One region of the Enterobacter cloacae complex sp. ECNIH7 genome, then DNA from elsewhere that is predicted to be linked to it. Evidence: predicted binding sites of a transcription regulator. Region 1 holds the regulator's gene; each other region holds the start of a gene.
The links. The regulator PhoB, encoded in region 1, activates phosphate uptake and scavenging genes when phosphate is short. The targets are predictions, from matches to a motif close to CTGTCATAAAACTGNCNNAT.
Positions count from the first base shown of each region.

Region 1 (4,203 bases):
CGCCTGCAGGTTTCCGTCCGGCTGGTTGCGCGCGCGGTTCTGGCTCCAGAATGCGCGATAGGCGGTGCCTTTTACCTCGAACTCCACTTCCGCCAGGCACTCGGCGGTGTCGCGCGTCATCAGGTCGTTTTGCGCCTGAGAAACCTTCTGCAGGCGTGGCGTTTCGTGATAAAGCGCCAGACAGATGGCGTCAAGCAGGGTGGTTTTACCTGCCCCGGTTGCGCCGGTGATGGCAAACAGACCGTTGCTGGCAAACGGCTCCGTAGTAAAGTCAATTTTCCACTCGCCCTTGAGGGAGTTGAGATTTTTCAGACGCAGGCTCAAAATTTTCATGCGTTTTCTTCCTCATCATTGAGCGCATGCAGGGTATGGCTGAACAGTTCGCTGAGTCTTGCGCGCTTCGCGTCGTCAATTTCCTCCTGCGAGAGCCTGCGTTCAAACACCTCTTCAACCCGCAGTTCACTGAGCGTTTCGCGTTGAGCGCTTAACAGAATTTTCTCGCGCTGCTCGCGGCTGCGGCGTACCAGTAAGACTTCGACGGGTAAATCTTCCGTCAGCGCCTGAATTTTTCGCTGCATATCGTGCAGGTAGTCGTCGGTGGTGATTTCGATATCCAGCCAGACGGGCGGGTTAAGCGCTGTTCCGCGCCACTGCTCAAGCTGGGCGGTAATGGCGTCAAGATCGCCCTTCAGCACCGACAGCGGCTGGGTGACGGGCACCTCCAGCGTCTCGACGGCGTGAAGTTTTCCTTCGGAGAAGCTCACCAGATGGACGGATTTGGCCTTTCCCGTTTCGTCAAAGCTGAGCGAAATTGGCGAGCCGCAGTAGCGGATGTGCTCGCTGCCGCCGACGATCTGAGCCCGGTGTATGTGCCCGAGCGCAATGTAGTCGGCTGGAGGGAAGTTCTGCGCCGGAAAGGCATCCAGCGTGCCGATATAGATGTCACGTACCGCGTCACTTTTACTGGCCCCGACGGTGGTGAGATGCCCGGTCGCAATCACCGGAATCGGCTGGTCGCCGCGCAGGGCGCAGGCATCGGCGTGCTGCTGGTAATAATAGTCGGTTATGGCCTGTAATAGATGCTGCTGCTTTTCCGCACCCGACAGCCCCGCCTGGCTTTGCACGATGTCGCGCGGACGTAAAAAGGGAATAGGGCACAGCACCGCCCCCGGAGTGCCGTCGCGTTTTTTCAGGATCTGCGGGGCGTGCCCGGCGCTGGCGACGACGGTGGTATTGAGAAATGCCAGGATGTCGCGGGATTCATTGAGCGTCGCGACGGAATCATGGTTGCCGGCGACAATCACCAGATGACAGCCGGTTTGCTGCAAATTCACCACGAAGCGGTTGTACAGTTCACGCGCATAACTGGGGGGTGAGCCGGTATCAAAGATGTCACCCGCCACAATAATCGCGTCCACCTCGTGTGTCCGGGCCGTTTCCAGCAGCCAGTTCAGGAAGGCTTCATGTTCAGCCGCACGGCTTTTGCTGTAAAAATTTTGACCCAGATGCCAGTCCGAGGTGTGAAGTATGCGCATAGCTGATCCGTGGCAAAAAAGAGAAAGCAGGATTATAAACGTTCAGAGACGGGAAAATAACCGCTGTAATAAAACAACGGTTTGCCCCTTATCGTGGTACTGTTTTTCATAAATCTGTCATAAATCTGACGCATAATGGCGCCGAATTACAAACTTGTAACTTAAATAAGATAAGACAGGGCAAAGTATGGCGAGACGTATTCTGGTCGTAGAAGATGAAGCTCCAATTCGTGAAATGGTGTGCTTCGTGCTCGAGCAAAACGGCTTCCAGCCGGTTGAAGCGGAAGATTATGACAGCGCAGTGAACCAGCTGAATGAACCCTGGCCCGATCTGATTCTGCTGGACTGGATGTTGCCCGGCGGCTCCGGACTGCAGTTTATCAAACACCTGAAGCGTGAAGCGCTGACCCGCGACATCCCGGTTGTGATGCTCACGGCGCGCGGAGAAGAAGAGGATCGCGTGCGCGGTCTGGAGACCGGCGCGGACGATTACATTACAAAACCGTTCTCCCCAAAAGAGCTGGTTGCCCGCATTAAAGCCGTGATGCGCCGTATTTCGCCGATGGCGGTGGAAGAGGTGATCGAAATGCAGGGGCTGAGCCTTGATCCCACCTCACACCGCGTAATGACCGGTGAAAATCCCCTCGACATGGGGCCTACCGAATTTAAACTCCTGCACTTCTTTATGACCCACCCGGAACGCGTTTACAGCCGCGAGCAGTTGCTGAATAACGTCTGGGGAACTAACGTGTATGTCGAAGACCGGACGGTTGACGTACATATTCGCCGCCTGCGAAAAGCACTGGAACTGAGCGGCCACGATCGCATGGTGCAGACGGTCCGCGGCACGGGTTATCGTTTTTCTACCCGTTTCTGAACAATGACAGGAGTGTGACGCGTGCTGGAACGTCTGTCATGGAAAAGGCTCGTCTTTGAACTGATCTTATGCTGTATTCCGGCCTTCCTTCTGGGGGCCTTTCTTGGACACCTGCCGTGGTTTCTGCTGGCGTCGGTCACCGGGCTGCTGATCTGGCATTTCTGGAACCTGCTGCGCCTCTCCTGGTGGCTGTGGGTTGATCGAAGCATGACGCCGCCGCCGGGAAGCGGCAGCTGGGAGCCGCTGCTGTACGGTCTGCATCAGATGCAGATGCGTAATAAAAAGCGTCGCCGCGAGCTGGGAAGCCTGATTAAGCGTTTTCGCAGCGGTGCAGAGTCGCTGCCGGATGCCGTTATTCTGACGACCGAAGAAGGGACAATCTTCTGGTGTAACGGCCTTGCGCAACAGCTGCTGGGCCTGCGCTGGCCCGACGACAATGGCCAGAATATCCTCAACCTTCTGCGTTATCCCGAGTTCACGCTGTATCTGAAAAAGCGTGATTTTACCCGCCCGCACAATCTGAAGCTCAATAATGGTCGCCATCTGGAAATCCGCGTGATGCCCTACAGCGATAAGCAGTGGCTGATGGTGGCGCGCGATGTCACCCAGATGCACCAGCTGGAAGGGGCGCGTCGCAACTTCTTCGCCAACGTCAGTCACGAACTGCGTACCCCGCTGACCGTGCTTCAGGGCTACCTGGAGATGATGCAGGAGCAAACGCTTGAAGGCGCGCCGCGTGAAAAAGCGCTGCACACCATGCGCGAGCAAACGCACCGGATGGAAGGGCTGGTGAAGCAGCTGCTGACGCTCTCGAAGATTGAAGCGGCGCCGTCGCTCGCGCTAAATGACACCATTGATGTGCCGATGATGCTGCGGGTCGTTGAGCGTGAAGCGCAGACGTTAAGCCATAAAAAGCATCACCTGACCTTTGAGGTCGACAATACGCTGAAGGTGCTGGGCAGCGAAGATGAACTGCGGAGCGCCATTTCCAACCTTGTGTATAACGCGGTAAATCATACGCCGGAGGGGACGAATATCGTGGTGCGCTGGCATCATGCCCCAACGGGGGCTGAGTTTAGCGTGGAAGACAACGGGCCGGGAATTGCGCCTGAGCATATTCCGCGCCTGACCGAGCGCTTTTACCGTGTGGATAAAGCGCGATCCCGGCAGACTGGCGGAAGCGGTCTGGGGCTGGCAATTGTGAAACACGCGGTGAATCACCATGAAAGCCGTCTCGATATTCAGAGTACGCTGGGTAAAGGAACCCGCTTCAGTTTCGTTATTCCGGAACGATTAATTGCCAAAAAGATCGCCTGACGGCAGGCGTGTCATTTTACCTTTCCACGGGTCAGCGTCTGCTGGCCCGTTTGCTTTGCAGTCAAGCGAAACGCGGATGAATTTTATACGGCTGACTGTTTTTTGTTCGCATGATTAGCCATGGGTTTTTCTTATAAATAGCGTATTATTCTGAGGTGTATTTCCATGCTGGCATATTGTTCTGGTTTTACGATCCCGCCTTGCCTTTAAACGTTATAAGCGTTTAAATTGCGCCCCAGATACTGTCAGACCGACTGTATTTGCGTGGTAAATCGAAAAACTATTCTTCTCCACGCCAGGACGGGAGCATTTCCCGCTGAAATTGAGCAAATTTTCGGCTGTATCGTCCCGTCAGGGATATCGAAAATCTCAATGTTTTCAACACCACATCCACAGGCAGTAAGGTTTTATGACCCATCACTTAAAATCGCGTGACATCATCGCGCTGGGCTTTATGACATTTGCGCTGTTCGT
Region 1 covers NZ_CP017990.1:1,096,444-1,100,646, forward strand. Annotated here, with positions in the region: gene sbcC (exonuclease subunit SbcC) at 1-333, opposite strand, end outside; gene sbcD (exonuclease subunit SbcD) at 330-1,535, opposite strand; gene phoB (phosphate response regulator transcription factor PhoB) at 1,723-2,412, shown strand; gene phoR (phosphate regulon sensor histidine kinase PhoR) at 2,434-3,729, shown strand; gene brnQ (branched-chain amino acid transporter carrier protein BrnQ) at 4,139-4,203, shown strand, end outside.

Region 2 (4,203 bases), 1.1 Mb from region 1:
GGCGTCTGGCCTGCATTTTGCGGCGGGATTCCGCCAGTTCAGCGGTTGCTTGCATTTCGAGAGTTGCCATTAGCGTGCTCCCTCATTTTTAGCGAGGCGCATAATCATCAACTTGGAAATCGCCAGAACAATGAAGGTGATAACGAACAGAATCAGACCCAGCTCCATCAGCGCCGCTACGTGCAGCCCCGATTCCGCTTCCGCAAATTCATTCGCCAGCGCCGAGGTAATACTGTTACCCGGCATGTAGAGCGACGCGCTGTCGAGCTGGTAGGTGTTACCGATGATAAAGGTGACCGCCATGGTTTCACCCAGCGCACGACCTAAACCCAGCATCACGCCCCCGATCACCCCATTTTTGGTGAACGGAAGGACAATGCGCCAGATAACTTCCCAGGTGGTGCAGCCGATGCCGTAGGCCGACTCTTTCATCATCACCGGCGTTTGTTCGAAGACATCGCGCATCACCGCCGCAATGTACGGAATAATCATGATGGCGAGGATCACACCTGCCGCCAGAATGCCGATACCGAAAGCCGGGCCAGAGAACAGGGCACCCACAAACGGAATGGCGGAAAGCACGTTACCCACCGGTTCCTGGAAGTACGTGGCAAACAGCGGAGCAAAGATGAACAGACCCCACATGCCGTAAACGATACTTGGAATAGCCGCCAGCAGTTCGATGGCAATACCCAGCGGGCGTCGCAGCCAGCCCGGCGCCAGCTCCGTCAGGAACAGGGCAATACCAAAGCTCACCGGAACCGCAATCAGCAGGGCGATGAACGAGGTCACCAGAGTGCCGTAAATCGGCACCAGGGCACCGTAGATATCGTTCGGCGCGTCCCACTCTTTAGTCCACAGGAAGGAAAAACCGAATTTCTGGATGCTCGGCCATGAGGAGAAAATCAGAGACACGATAATGCCGCCCAGCAGCAATAGCACAATCAGCGCAGCCAGTTTGACCAGCGCGCTGAAAATCATGTCACCTTTTTTACCCGGAGGGTTAAATGCAGGCTTGGTTGCAGCCATAAATTACTCTTCTGTTTGAGACGTTTTACGAATATGCCCGGTGGCGCTGACGCTTACCGGGCCTACAGCTTAAACCGTAGGGCGGGTAAGCGCAGCGCCACCCGCCATCTTCGTTAAATATATCCTGTTAGTACAGCGCTTTACCGCTGCTGTCTTTCACGTTGGTTTTCCATGCAGCGCGAATCTGCTCAACCACGTTGTCCGGCAGTGTAGCGTAATCCAGGGCGTTAGCCTGTTTGCCGCCGTTTTTGTACGCCCAGTCGAAGAACTTCAGCACTTCGGCGCCCTGCTCAGGTTTCTTCTGCTCTTTGTGAACCAGGATGAAGGTGGTAGAGGTGATTGGCCATGCACCTTCGCCTTTCTGGTTAGTCAGATCCTGCGCGAAGGATTTGCTCCAGTCAGCGCCTTTCGCGGCGTTAGCAAAGTTCTCTTCGGTTGGGCTAACCGGTTTGCCGTCGGCTGAAACCAGTTTGGTGTAGGACAGGTTGTTCTGCTTGGCGTACGCATACTCTACGTAACCAATTGAGCCAGGCAGACGCTGTACGAACGCGGCGATACCGTCGTTACCTTTACCGCCCAGACCGGTTGGCCAGTTAACGGTAGAGCCGGAGCCGACTTTAGATTTCCACTCTTCGTTCACTTTTGCCAGGTAGCTGGTGAACACGAAAGAGGTACCGGAACCATCCGCGCGGCGAACCACGGCGATGTTCTGAGAAGGCAGCTTCAGGCCTGGGTTGAGTTTAGCGATCGCTTCGTCATCCCATTTTTTGATTTTGCCCAGGTAGATGTCACCCAGCGTTTTGCCGTCCAGCACCAGCTCACCCGACTTCACGCCCGGCAGGTTGATGGCCAGGACCACGCCACCGATCACGGTAGGGAACTGGAACAGGCCTTCCTGAGCTAGTTTGTCATCAGACAGCGGAGCGTCTGATGCGCCGAAATCAACCGTGTTCGCGGTAATTTGTTTAACACCACCGGAGGAGCCGATACCCTGATAGTTAACCTTGTTACCGGTTTCTTTCTGGTAGGTATCCGCCCATTTGGCATACACCGGCGCAGGGAAGGTTGCACCAGCGCCAGTCAGGCTTGCTTCTGCAAATACAGAGAACGCGCTCAGAGATAAGGTCGCGGCGACAACAGTTGCGACAGTGGTACGCATAACTTTCATAATGTCTCCTGCAAGATTTTCGTAAATCGTTGTTTAGTGGCTACGATGAGCAAAATAGGACAAACAGGTGACAGATAAATGTACGAATTATGACAGTTTTATGACAACGTAAATTTCACTTAAAAATAAGCAAAAGAAAGCTTATTTTTCATCGCTTTAGCCGCTTTTATGACAAGGCGTTTTCAGAAATATTTTCTTTATGTGACACTGAAAAAAGTAGCTGAAGATGACAAATTGTCATTATTAAAAACGAGAAAGGATTGATGAAAAACAAGCCGGGCAGGATAAAAAAGCTCCACCCGAAGGTGGAGCCTGAAGGGATTATTCTACGGTAACCGATTTCGCCAGGTTACGCGGCTGGTCAACGTCGGTACCTTTGATCAGCGCAACGTGATAGGCCAACAGCTGCAGCGGAACGGTGTAGAAGATTGGTGCAATCACCTCTTCCACATGCGGCATCTCGATGATATGCATGTTGTCGTTGCTGACAAAACCGGCATCTTTGTCGGCGAAGACGTACAGAACACCGCCGCGGGCGCGCACTTCTTCGATGTTAGACTTCAGTTTTTCCAGCAGTTCGTTGTTTGGTGCCACAACGATGACCGGCATATCCGCGTCAATCAGCGCCAGCGGGCCGTGCTTCAGCTCGCCAGCCGCATAGGCTTCAGCGTGAATGTAGGAGATCTCTTTCAGCTTCAGCGCGCCTTCCAGCGCAATCGGATACTGATCGCCACGACCCAGGAACAGGGCGTGATGTTTGTCGGAGAAATCTTCCGCCAGCGCTTCAATGCGTTTGTCCTGAGACAGCATCTGTTCAATACGGCTCGGCAGCGCCTGCAGGCCGTGAACGATGTCGTGCTCAACGGACGCATCTTCACCTTTCAGACGCGCCAGCTTCGCCACCAGCATCAGCAGAACGGTCAGCTGAGTGGTAAACGCTTTGGTAGAGGCCACACCGATTTCGGTGCCCGCTTTGGTCATCAGCGCCAGATCGGACTCACGCACCAGCGATGAGCCAGGAACGTTACAGATAGCCAGAGAGCCCAGGTAACCCAGCTCTTTAGACAGACGCAGCGCTGCCAGCGTATCCGCCGTTTCACCAGACTGGGAAAGGGTGATCATCAGGCTGTTACGACGCACCGCGGATTTGCGATAGCGGAATTCAGACGCGATTTCCACATCGCACGGCACGCCAGCCAGGGATTCAAACCAGTAGCGAGAGACCATACCGGAGTTATAGGAGGTGCCGCAGGCCACGATCTGAATATGCTCGACCTTGCCGAGCAGTTCGTTCGCGTTTGCGCCCAACTCGCTCAGATCCACTTCACCGTGGCTGATGCGCCCGGTCAGCGTGTTTTTGATGGCGTTTGGCTGCTCGTAAATCTCTTTCTGCATGTAGTGACGGTAAGCGCCTTTGTCGCCCGCGTCGTACTGCAGATTCGATTCAATCTCCTGACGTTTCACCTGCTCGCCTTTGGTATCAAAGACGGTCACGCTGCGACGGGTCACTTCCGCGATATCACCCTCTTCGAGGAAGATAAAGCGACGGGTAACCGGCAGGAGCGCCAGCTGGTCAGAAGCGATGAAGTTTTCGCCCATGCCCAGACCGATAACCATCGGGCTACCGGAACGCGCGGCCAGCAATGTGGACGGATCGCGGGAATCCATGATCACCGTACCGTACGCACCGCGCAGCTGAGGGATAGCACGCAGCACCGCATCACGCAGCGTGCCGCCCTGCTCCAGCTCCCAGTGCACCAGGTGAGCAATCACTTCGGTGTCAGTTTCAGAGACGAAGGTGTAGCCGCGCGCTTTCAGTTCTTCGCGCAGCGGTTCGTGGTTTTCGATAATGCCGTTGTGCACGACCACGATGTGTTCAGACACATGCGGGTGCGCGTTACCTTCAGACGGTTCGCCGTGCGTCGCCCAGCGGGTGTGAGCAATACCGGTTCCACCGTGCAGCGGATGTTCTTCCGCGGCCTGGGCCAGCATCTGCACTTTACCGA
Region 2 covers NZ_CP017990.1:27,869-32,071, reverse strand. Annotated here, with positions in the region: gene pstA (phosphate ABC transporter permease PstA) at 1-70, opposite strand, end outside; gene pstC (phosphate ABC transporter permease PstC) at 70-1,029, opposite strand; gene pstS (phosphate ABC transporter substrate-binding protein PstS) at 1,157-2,197, opposite strand; gene glmS (glutamine--fructose-6-phosphate transaminase (isomerizing)) at 2,519-4,203, opposite strand, start outside.
Region 2: a site for PhoB is predicted at 2,285-2,304, ahead of pstS (phosphate ABC transporter substrate-binding protein PstS). Genes of this name have one in related genera too.

Region 3 (4,203 bases), 1.9 Mb from region 1:
TCTTCCGGTTCGTTAGCCTCACACAGACGGCGTAGCAGCGCATTCTGACGTTTTTGCTGATCGAGCAGCGCTTCCAGCAGTTCAATCTGCTCGTTAGTACGGGAGCTGGCGCGGTTCACAAAAAACCAAATGACCAGGCCCACAAGCAGAACAACCAAAGAAATCATCAGGGATGCCATATTCAGCAGCCCTGAATTCAGTAACTCACCCATTTCACCACCTCAATAAAAACGTCTATTTTACCACTGGCGCGAAGGAAGGAAATCACCTTGAGAAAAAATGCGTATTACCACGGAATAAACTTATTGATTGCGCAAACGCCGCTAAAAAACTGTACATCCTGATCGCACATCACATTGATCGTCTGCGTCCATAACACCACGCACGCTATCAGCACGATAATCAGAATTACCCAGCGTATTTTTTTCACTCCACACTCCGTCTAAAAACCTGATGTAACGAGGTTAACACGCTTATCTTAAACAAGGACTAACTGTACCGCCATCGCACTTTTTTCAGAATCCTGCACTTGTTTCATCGTGTAAACCGTTTACGCTAGCTTTATGATAACAACGACAAAAGAGGTTAATGATGCGCTTCATTATTCGAACAATTATTGCACTGGCTTTCGTCTGGATTGGCCTTCTGCTCACGGGTTATGGCGTGCTTGTTGGAAGCACCGAAAACGCAGCCGGGTTAGGGATTCAATGTAAATATTTAACAGCACAGGGCGTGAGCACTGCGCAATATCTGCATACTGACAGCGGGATCGTTGGCTTGACCAACTGTCCGGTCCTGCGAAAGACATCCGTCGTGATTGATAATGGCTAATCAGCCGGTGACATGACTGATATAAAAAACGCCGCAACAGATGCGGCGTTTTTTTATGCGAGCAGAGATTAAAACGGGTAGTTGTGATAACCCATTTGTTCAGAAATCTTACGTGCGGCAGTGTGCAGAATAGCCACATACTCATGCAGGCGCTCTTCGGAGAAGCGTAAGGTTGGGAAGGAGATACTTAAGCCCGCGATTACTACGCCAAAGCGGTCAAAAACCGGAACGCCGATACAGCGCAGCCCTTCTTCCTGCTCTTCGTTATCTTCGCCATACCCCTGCTCGCGTACGCGATCGAGCACCGTTAACAGCGCGTCTGTGCTGGTAATGGTTCGCGAGGTACTTTGCTTGTATTCCACGCCTTCGAGGATCTGTTTCACTTCCTCACGATCGCGCCAGGCCAGCAGAACCTTACCAATCGCGGTGCTGTAGAGCGGGTTGCGACGACCAATGCGCGAGTACATGCGCAAATTGTACATGGAGTCGATTTTATGGATGTAAACAATGCTGTCTTCATCCAGCGCACCGAGATGGATGGTCTCTTTGGTCAGGCGAGAGATTTCACGCATCTGGATATCAGCGCTGCGGATCAGGTCAACATTTTGTAGCGCACGAGCGCCCAGCTCAAACAGCTTAAGCGTCAGAGAGTATTTTTCAGATTCGCCCTCCTGGGCAACGTAGCCCAGCGACTTCATGGTTTGTAAAAAGCGATATACGGTGCTTTTAGACATCATCACGCGCTGCGACAACTCTGTAATACCTATTTCACGCTCTTCCCCCAGCGCCTGTAAGATGCCAAACACCTTCAGCACGGAAGAAACAGAATCTGGCTGTTTATCCAAATCCGCAATAGCCATTTACCACCTCATAGAGAGTGTTTTATAAAAATCAGAACCGGTTTTTATTATAAGTTCCCGTCATGTCACCTGCAATCAATCCGCGTTTACTTCGTTACAAATCTGCGACATATCGCGGCTGTAACAATGCTAAAATAGTTATCCTGAGAATAATTTCACGCTGAGCTTTTTTAATCCTAATGGAAAAGACCCTTTCCGATGGCCTGCCTTTACCCCAGCGGTATGGCGCTATAGCGACCATCATTATCGGTATCTCAATGGCCGTCCTTGACGGCGCAATCGCGAACGTTGCCCTGCCAACCATCGCCAGCGACCTGCATGCCTCTCCCGCCAGTTCGATATGGATCGTTAACGCATATCAGATTGCGATTGTGGTTTCCCTGCTCTCGTTCTCTTTCCTGGGCGATATGTTCGGTTACCGTCGGGTGTATCAGTGCGGTCTGGTGGTTTTCACCTTCACGTCCTTGCTATGCGCCCTTTCAGATTCGCTGCATACCCTGACGCTTGCCCGCATCGCGCAGGGTTTTGGCGGCGCGGCGCTCATGAGCGTAAACACGGCGTTGATCCGCTTAATTTATCCCCAACGTCATCTGGGGCGCGGCATGGGGATAAACTCGTTTATTGTCGCTGTCTCTTCCGCCGCCGGGCCAACTATTGCGGCGGCGATCCTTTCCGTTGCGTCATGGCAATGGCTGTTTGCTATTAACGTGCCGCTGGGCATTGTCGCTATATTCTTTGCCCTGCGCTTTCTTCCCGCTAACGGCCCTAAAAGCACCATGCCGCGCTTCGATGTGGCGAGTGCAGTGATGAATGCCCTGACCTTTGGCCTGCTGATTACGGCGCTGAGCGGCTTTGCGCAGGGACAGTCTCTGATGCTTACCGGCGCGGAGCTCATTTCCCTGCTGGCGATCGGCTTCTTCTTTGTTCGCCGCCAGCTCACTCTCCCCGTGCCTTTACTGCCGGTGGATCTGCTGCGTATTCCCCTTTTTTCCCTCTCCATTTGCACGTCTGTCTGCTCGTTCTGCGCCCAAATGCTGGCTCTGGTTTCTCTGCCCTTCTTTCTGCAGAGCGTGGTCGGCCGTTCAGAAGTGGAGACCGGCCTGCTGTTAACCCCCTGGCCACTAGCTACCATGGTGATGGCGCCGCTGGCAGGTTACTTAATTGAACGCGTCCATGCCGGTTTACTGGGAGCATTGGGGCTTGCGGTGATGGCGACAGGCCTATTCGCGCTGGCGCTGCTACCGTCCTCGCCAACCGATCTGGACATCATCTGGCGCATGATCCTGTGCGGCGCTGGGTTTGGCCTGTTCCAGTCCCCTAACAATCACACCATCATCACCTCCGCGCCGCGCCATCGCAGCGGTGGTGCCAGCGGCATGCTGGGGACCGCGCGCCTTCTGGGACAAAGCAGCGGCGCAGCCCTGGTCGCCCTGATGTTTAACCTCGCCGGGCAAAACGGCAACCATGTTGCGCTTCTCACCGCGGGAGCCCTTGCCTCGCTCGCGGCGGTCGTCAGCGGCCTGCGCGTGACCCAGCCCAGGGTTCAGGCATAAAAAAAGCCGGGCGGAGTGTTCTCCTGCCCGGCTTATTAGAGTTCTTAGCGTTACTTCAGATATTCCCCACTGCGCAACGCTTCGATACGTTTATCCAGCGGCGGGTGAGACATAAACAGCTCGCTCAGCGATTTGGATTTACCGTTAATGCAGAAGGCCATCATGCTGTTCGCTTCCTGCGGCTCGTAGCTGGTTTTCAGACGCTGCAGCGCGGCAATCATCTTCTCACGACCAACCAGCTTCGCCGAGCCGGCATCCGCGTGGAATTCACGGTGGCGGGAGAACCACATGGTGATGATGCTGGCCAGAATACCGAATACCAGTTCCAGTACCATCGAAACGGCGAAGTAGATCAGCGGGTTGCCGTTGCTCTCTTCACCTTCATCACGGTTTCCGCCCATAAAGCCTGCCGCGATCTGCGCCAGAATACGGGAGATGAAGATCACGAAGGTGTTCACCACGCCCTGAATCAGGGTCATGGTCACCATGTCACCGTTGGCGATATGGCTGATTTCGTGGGCAATAACCGCTTCGGCTTCGTCACGGCTCATGTTCTGCAGCAATCCGGTGCTGACGGCAACCAGTGACGCATCGCGACGGGCACCCGTGGCGAAAGCGTTGATGTCCGGGGCATGGTAAATCGCCACCTGCGGCATGGCGATCCCGGCCTGACGGGATTGCTGAGCCACCGTGTTCATCAGCCACTGTTCCATATCGTTACGCGGCTGTTCAATAACCTCACCACCCACCGATTTCAGTGCCATCCACTTCGACATCAGCAGGGAGATGAACGAGCCACCAAAACCAAACAGCAGCGCCATAATCAACAGACCCTGAACGCTGCTCGACTGAATTCCTGTCAGGCTTAGCACGAGCCCGAAAACCACCATGACCGCCAGGTTGGTGAGCAGGAAGAGCGCGATTCGCATCATAATTTTCTTTTTACCTCAGTTTAACAA
Region 3 covers NZ_CP017990.1:2,959,803-2,964,005, forward strand. Annotated here, with positions in the region: gene WM95_RS14520 (YebO family protein) at 1-212, opposite strand, end outside; gene mgrB (PhoP/PhoQ regulator MgrB) at 287-430, opposite strand; gene WM95_RS14530 (YobH family protein) at 592-831, shown strand; gene kdgR (DNA-binding transcriptional regulator KdgR) at 900-1,691, opposite strand; gene WM95_RS14540 (MFS transporter) at 1,871-3,244, shown strand; gene htpX (protease HtpX) at 3,295-4,176, opposite strand.
Region 3: a site for PhoB is predicted at 1,783-1,802, ahead of kdgR (DNA-binding transcriptional regulator KdgR). Genes of this name have one in related genera too.

Region 4 (4,203 bases), 430 kb from region 1:
TTCGTCCGAGCAGGTGGCGAATATCATTGCTGACGATCGCGTGCAGGGCGCCGCATTAACCGGCTCCGAAAAGGCCGGCAGCGTGGTGGCCACGCAGGCGGCGAAGCATATCAAGAAATCCACGCTGGAGCTGGGCGGTAACGACGTGTTCGTGGTGCTGGATGACTCAGACCTTGAGAAGGCCGTGAAAATTGGCGTTAACGCGCGGCTCAACAACGCCGGGCAGGTCTGCACCGCGGCGAAGCGCTTTATCCTGCATGAAAAGATTGCGGATGCCTTCCTGAGCAAATTCACCGAGGCGTTTAAGCAGGTGAAGATTGGCGATCCGCTGGACGAAAGCACCACGCTGGGGCCGCTCTCTTCCAAAGATGCGCTGGAAACGCTGACCAAACAGGTTAACGAGGCGGTGAAAAACGGTGCGACGCTGCACTATGGCGGCAAACCGGTACAGCGCGACGGGAGCTTTTTCGAACCGACGATCCTGACGAATATCTCCCGCGATAACCCGGCGTATTTCGAAGAGTTCTTCGGCCCGGTAGCGCAGATTTACGTCGTGAAAAGCGACGACGAGGCGGTCGCGCTGGCTAACGACTCCCACTACGGCCTTGGCGGGGCGGTATTTAGTCATAATATCGAGCGCGCGAAGAAAATGGCGTCACGGATTGAGACCGGGATGGTGTACATCAACTGGCTCACCGATACCGCACCGGAGCTGCCGTTCGGCGGGGTGAAGCGCTCCGGCTACGGACGCGAGCTGTCGGATCTGGGGATCAAAGAGTTTGTGAACCAGAAGCTGGTGGTGGTGCGTAAGTAAGAGATAATAAAAAACCTGCCATCCGGCAGGTTTTTTTAAAAGGGGGATTATTTGACTTCGATCTTGTCCCAGCCGCTTTTGAACATGCAGCTGTCGACTAGCGTATCCCGGCGATATTCATTCGCGTCTTCAACCGTGTAGCTCGTGGAAATATCCTTTTTCTTGTTCTTTTTGTCCGTTTTTTCCGAACTCGAACCGGTCACGACGTTATCCGGGGGTAGATCGATCAGCGCCTGCGCTTCGCATTCCGTGAGCTTTTTATTCATCTCAGCATCGCTGACGCCCGGTTTCACCCATTTGTACTGGACGCAGCCGGTGAGCATCAGCGTGAGGCTCAGAACGCAAAGCGCGGTCATGCGGTGTTTCATCAGAAGGTGACTCCACCGCCTACGTATGCGCCGTCAATCAGCGTGTGGCCAGGACGACCGTCTTTACCGTCCACGCTCACGTGGCGGTAACCCACTTTCAGGGTCACTGGCGTAATTGGCGTCCAGCTTACGCCGCCGTTGGCTTCGACGTAGTTTTTCACGCTGTTGTTCAGGCCTTCTGGTGCGACATAGCCTTCACCGTACACGTGGATGCTGTCGGTCAGGGCAACGTTTACGCCGCCGCCAATCGGGAACGCCACGCCGTTATCGCCTTTTTTCGGGCCGAGGTAGATGGCTTTTGCACCCGCATTCAGCATCACCGGGCCAAGACCCAGGTTGTAGCCTGCGCCCACGCCCCCGGTCTGGGTACCGTCATCGGTGTTTTTGAGCCAGTTGCTTTCGAGATAAACACCGGATGAGGATTTCCCCATTTCCAGATTGAGGTTGGTAAAGTTTTTACCCTGCTCAACGGTGCCGCCCATCGCCAGTGCGGAACCCGATACGGCAGCCAGAGCAGAAAGAAGAAGGAAATTCAGTTTTTTCATGTTTTTTGCCTCGTCATTAAATTCATCTGGGCGCACCTTAACAAGCGATGTTAATGACTGCAAATGTGATATAAATCGCGGTTTTATACTGATATTGTTAACTTTTTTATTGAAGTTGTTGCAATGATGTTTGATTGTCGGGGTGTCAACAGGGGATGTTTTTAGCGTTTAGGAACCGTTTAGTTTTTTGACTAAACATAAACTGAACGAGGCGGGGATAGTGATTTGAGATGAATTAATTGGGTTTCTAATAATTTCCAAAAATATTTCACCTGTCACACAAAACAACAAAGCCTTACATTTCGAGCGATGAATATACGTTCAATCGCGCAGGCCGGTTTCCCTTCCATGTCATTTTTCTGACACGTTTATTCTTTACGTTGTTGGCTTCACTAACTGGATGCTAACAATATGAAAAGAAAAATTATTCCTGTTCTAATCGGCTGTACGCTCTCTTTCTCTGGCCTGGCGGCGCAGCCCACTGCTGAGCGCTATGTCGTCAGCTTCCCTGAAGGCTCCCACGTGAGCTACAGCGGCGCGTTTGCCAGCGCGTTTCCGAACGGACTGCCCGTGGGAATCGGTTCTGGCCTGCTGTTTACGGGCAAGCAGGGTGATGCCCTGACCTTTGCGACCGTGACCGATCGCGGTCCAAACGCCGATGCGCCAAAAATGGGTAAAAACGAAGCCAAAATATTTGTCACGCCAGATTTCGCGCCGCTGCTGATGACCATCCGCGTCCAGAACGGCAAAGCGGAGGCGGTTGATGCCCGTCCGCTGCATGACGATAAAGGCGAAATTAACGGTCTGCCGCTGCAAAGCGGTGTGATTGGCTCCACTAACGAAGTGGCCTTCAGCGATACCTTAAAGACGCTCAAGGGTGACAACCGCGGGCTGGATACGGAAGGCATCACGCCGGACGGGAAAGGCGGCTACTGGCTGTGCGACGAGTACGGCCCTTTCCTGATTAACGTCGACGGCAAAGGGAAGATCCTGGCGATCCACGGGCCGCAGGCGGCGGAAGGGGAGAAATCCATCGCGGGCGGCCTGCCAAACATTATCAAATGGCGCCAGGCGAACCGGGGCTTTGAAGGCCTGACCCGGATGCCGGACGGGCGTATTATCGCCGCCGTGCAAAGCACGCTGGATATCGACGGTAAGAGCAAAAAGCAGGCGCTGTTTACGCGTCTGGTGAGCTTCGACCCGGCAACCGGGAAAACGGCGATGTACGGTTACCCTATCGACAGCGCGGCCTACAGCAAAAACAGCGACGCCAAAATCGGCGACATCGTGGCGCTCGATGACCAGCACATCCTGCTGATTGAGCAGGGAAGCGATAAAAACGACGGCATGCGTAACCTTATCTACAAGGTGGATCTCAGCAAGGCGAGCGACCTGACCGCCTTCGACAAGCCGGGCGAATACCCGGAGTTTGATGATGAGAAAACCCTGGCGCAGCGCGGCATTACCCTTGCGGCAAAAACGCAGGTGGTCGATCTGCGCGCGCTGGGCTGGCAGCAGGAGAAGGCCGAAGGGCTGGCGCTGATCGACAGCAAAACGCTTGCGGTGGCGAACGATAACGACTTTGGCGTGAAGGTGGCGATGCAAAACCCGGTCGAGGGCAAGAAGCTCAAGGATTATCGGGTGAACGCGGAAGGCAAGCTGACGCTGGATGATAAACCGGTGGAAACCACGCTCAGCGTGAAGCCGCTGAAAAAGCCGGAGTCGGACAGCGAGCTGTGGATTGTGACGCTGCCGGAAGCGGTGAAATAAGTTTACCCTTCTTGCTAAAGGCTGGGGTATCCCCACAAGATAATGCCTGCACAGACGGCTCCCTCTCCCTTGAGGGAGAGGGCTGGGGTGAGGGGGAACATACGGCTGTGGAGGTTATTCCGTTCACTCTATGTTCCTTGCTACTCTGTAACGGCATGACCTGTGAACGTGCCAGGGTGGCTCAATCGCCACCACCCTGGCGACCCGGGCTCCCGGCGGTAAATCGCCGCTTCGCGGATTGCTCGCCCCATCCCTGGGGCTCACCCTTTCAGGGCCAGCGCAGGCGCTGTCCAAAATTGCTCCCGGCAATTTTGTCCTCAGCTTATTCCTTCAGGCTATCGGGTCGGGCATGAGCCTGCATCCCTGCAGGCCACGCCCTCTCGGCGCATCCCTGCGCCTCGCCCCGGCCTTACGGAAACGCCTCGGCGATTTACAGCCGGACCAGGGCATCGCTGTAAGCCATTAATTTTTCTGAAGCAACATTCATCGCTTCAGGTTAAAAAATTACCGGGGATCCCTCAGCCCCACAGGGGAGAGGAGATGCATAGCGGTTATTTCTTCAGCCCCGCAAACGCCGCCCGAATTTCTTCTTCCGGAAGCTGTATGCCTATAAACACCATCACGCTGCGCGGCGCTTCCTCGCCCCAGGGGCGATCCCAGTCGGCGCTGTACAGGCGCTGTACGCCCTGGAACAGCAGGCGGTTCG
Region 4 covers NZ_CP017990.1:670,292-674,494, forward strand. Annotated here, with positions in the region: gene WM95_RS03255 (NAD-dependent succinate-semialdehyde dehydrogenase) at 1-814, shown strand, start outside; gene WM95_RS03260 (hypothetical protein) at 862-1,182, opposite strand; gene WM95_RS03265 (YfaZ family outer membrane protein) at 1,182-1,727, opposite strand; gene WM95_RS03270 (esterase-like activity of phytase family protein) at 2,139-3,497, shown strand; gene yjiA (GTPase) at 4,049-4,203, opposite strand, start outside.
Region 4: a site for PhoB is predicted at 2,074-2,093, ahead of WM95_RS03270 (esterase-like activity of phytase family protein). Genes of this name have one in related genera too.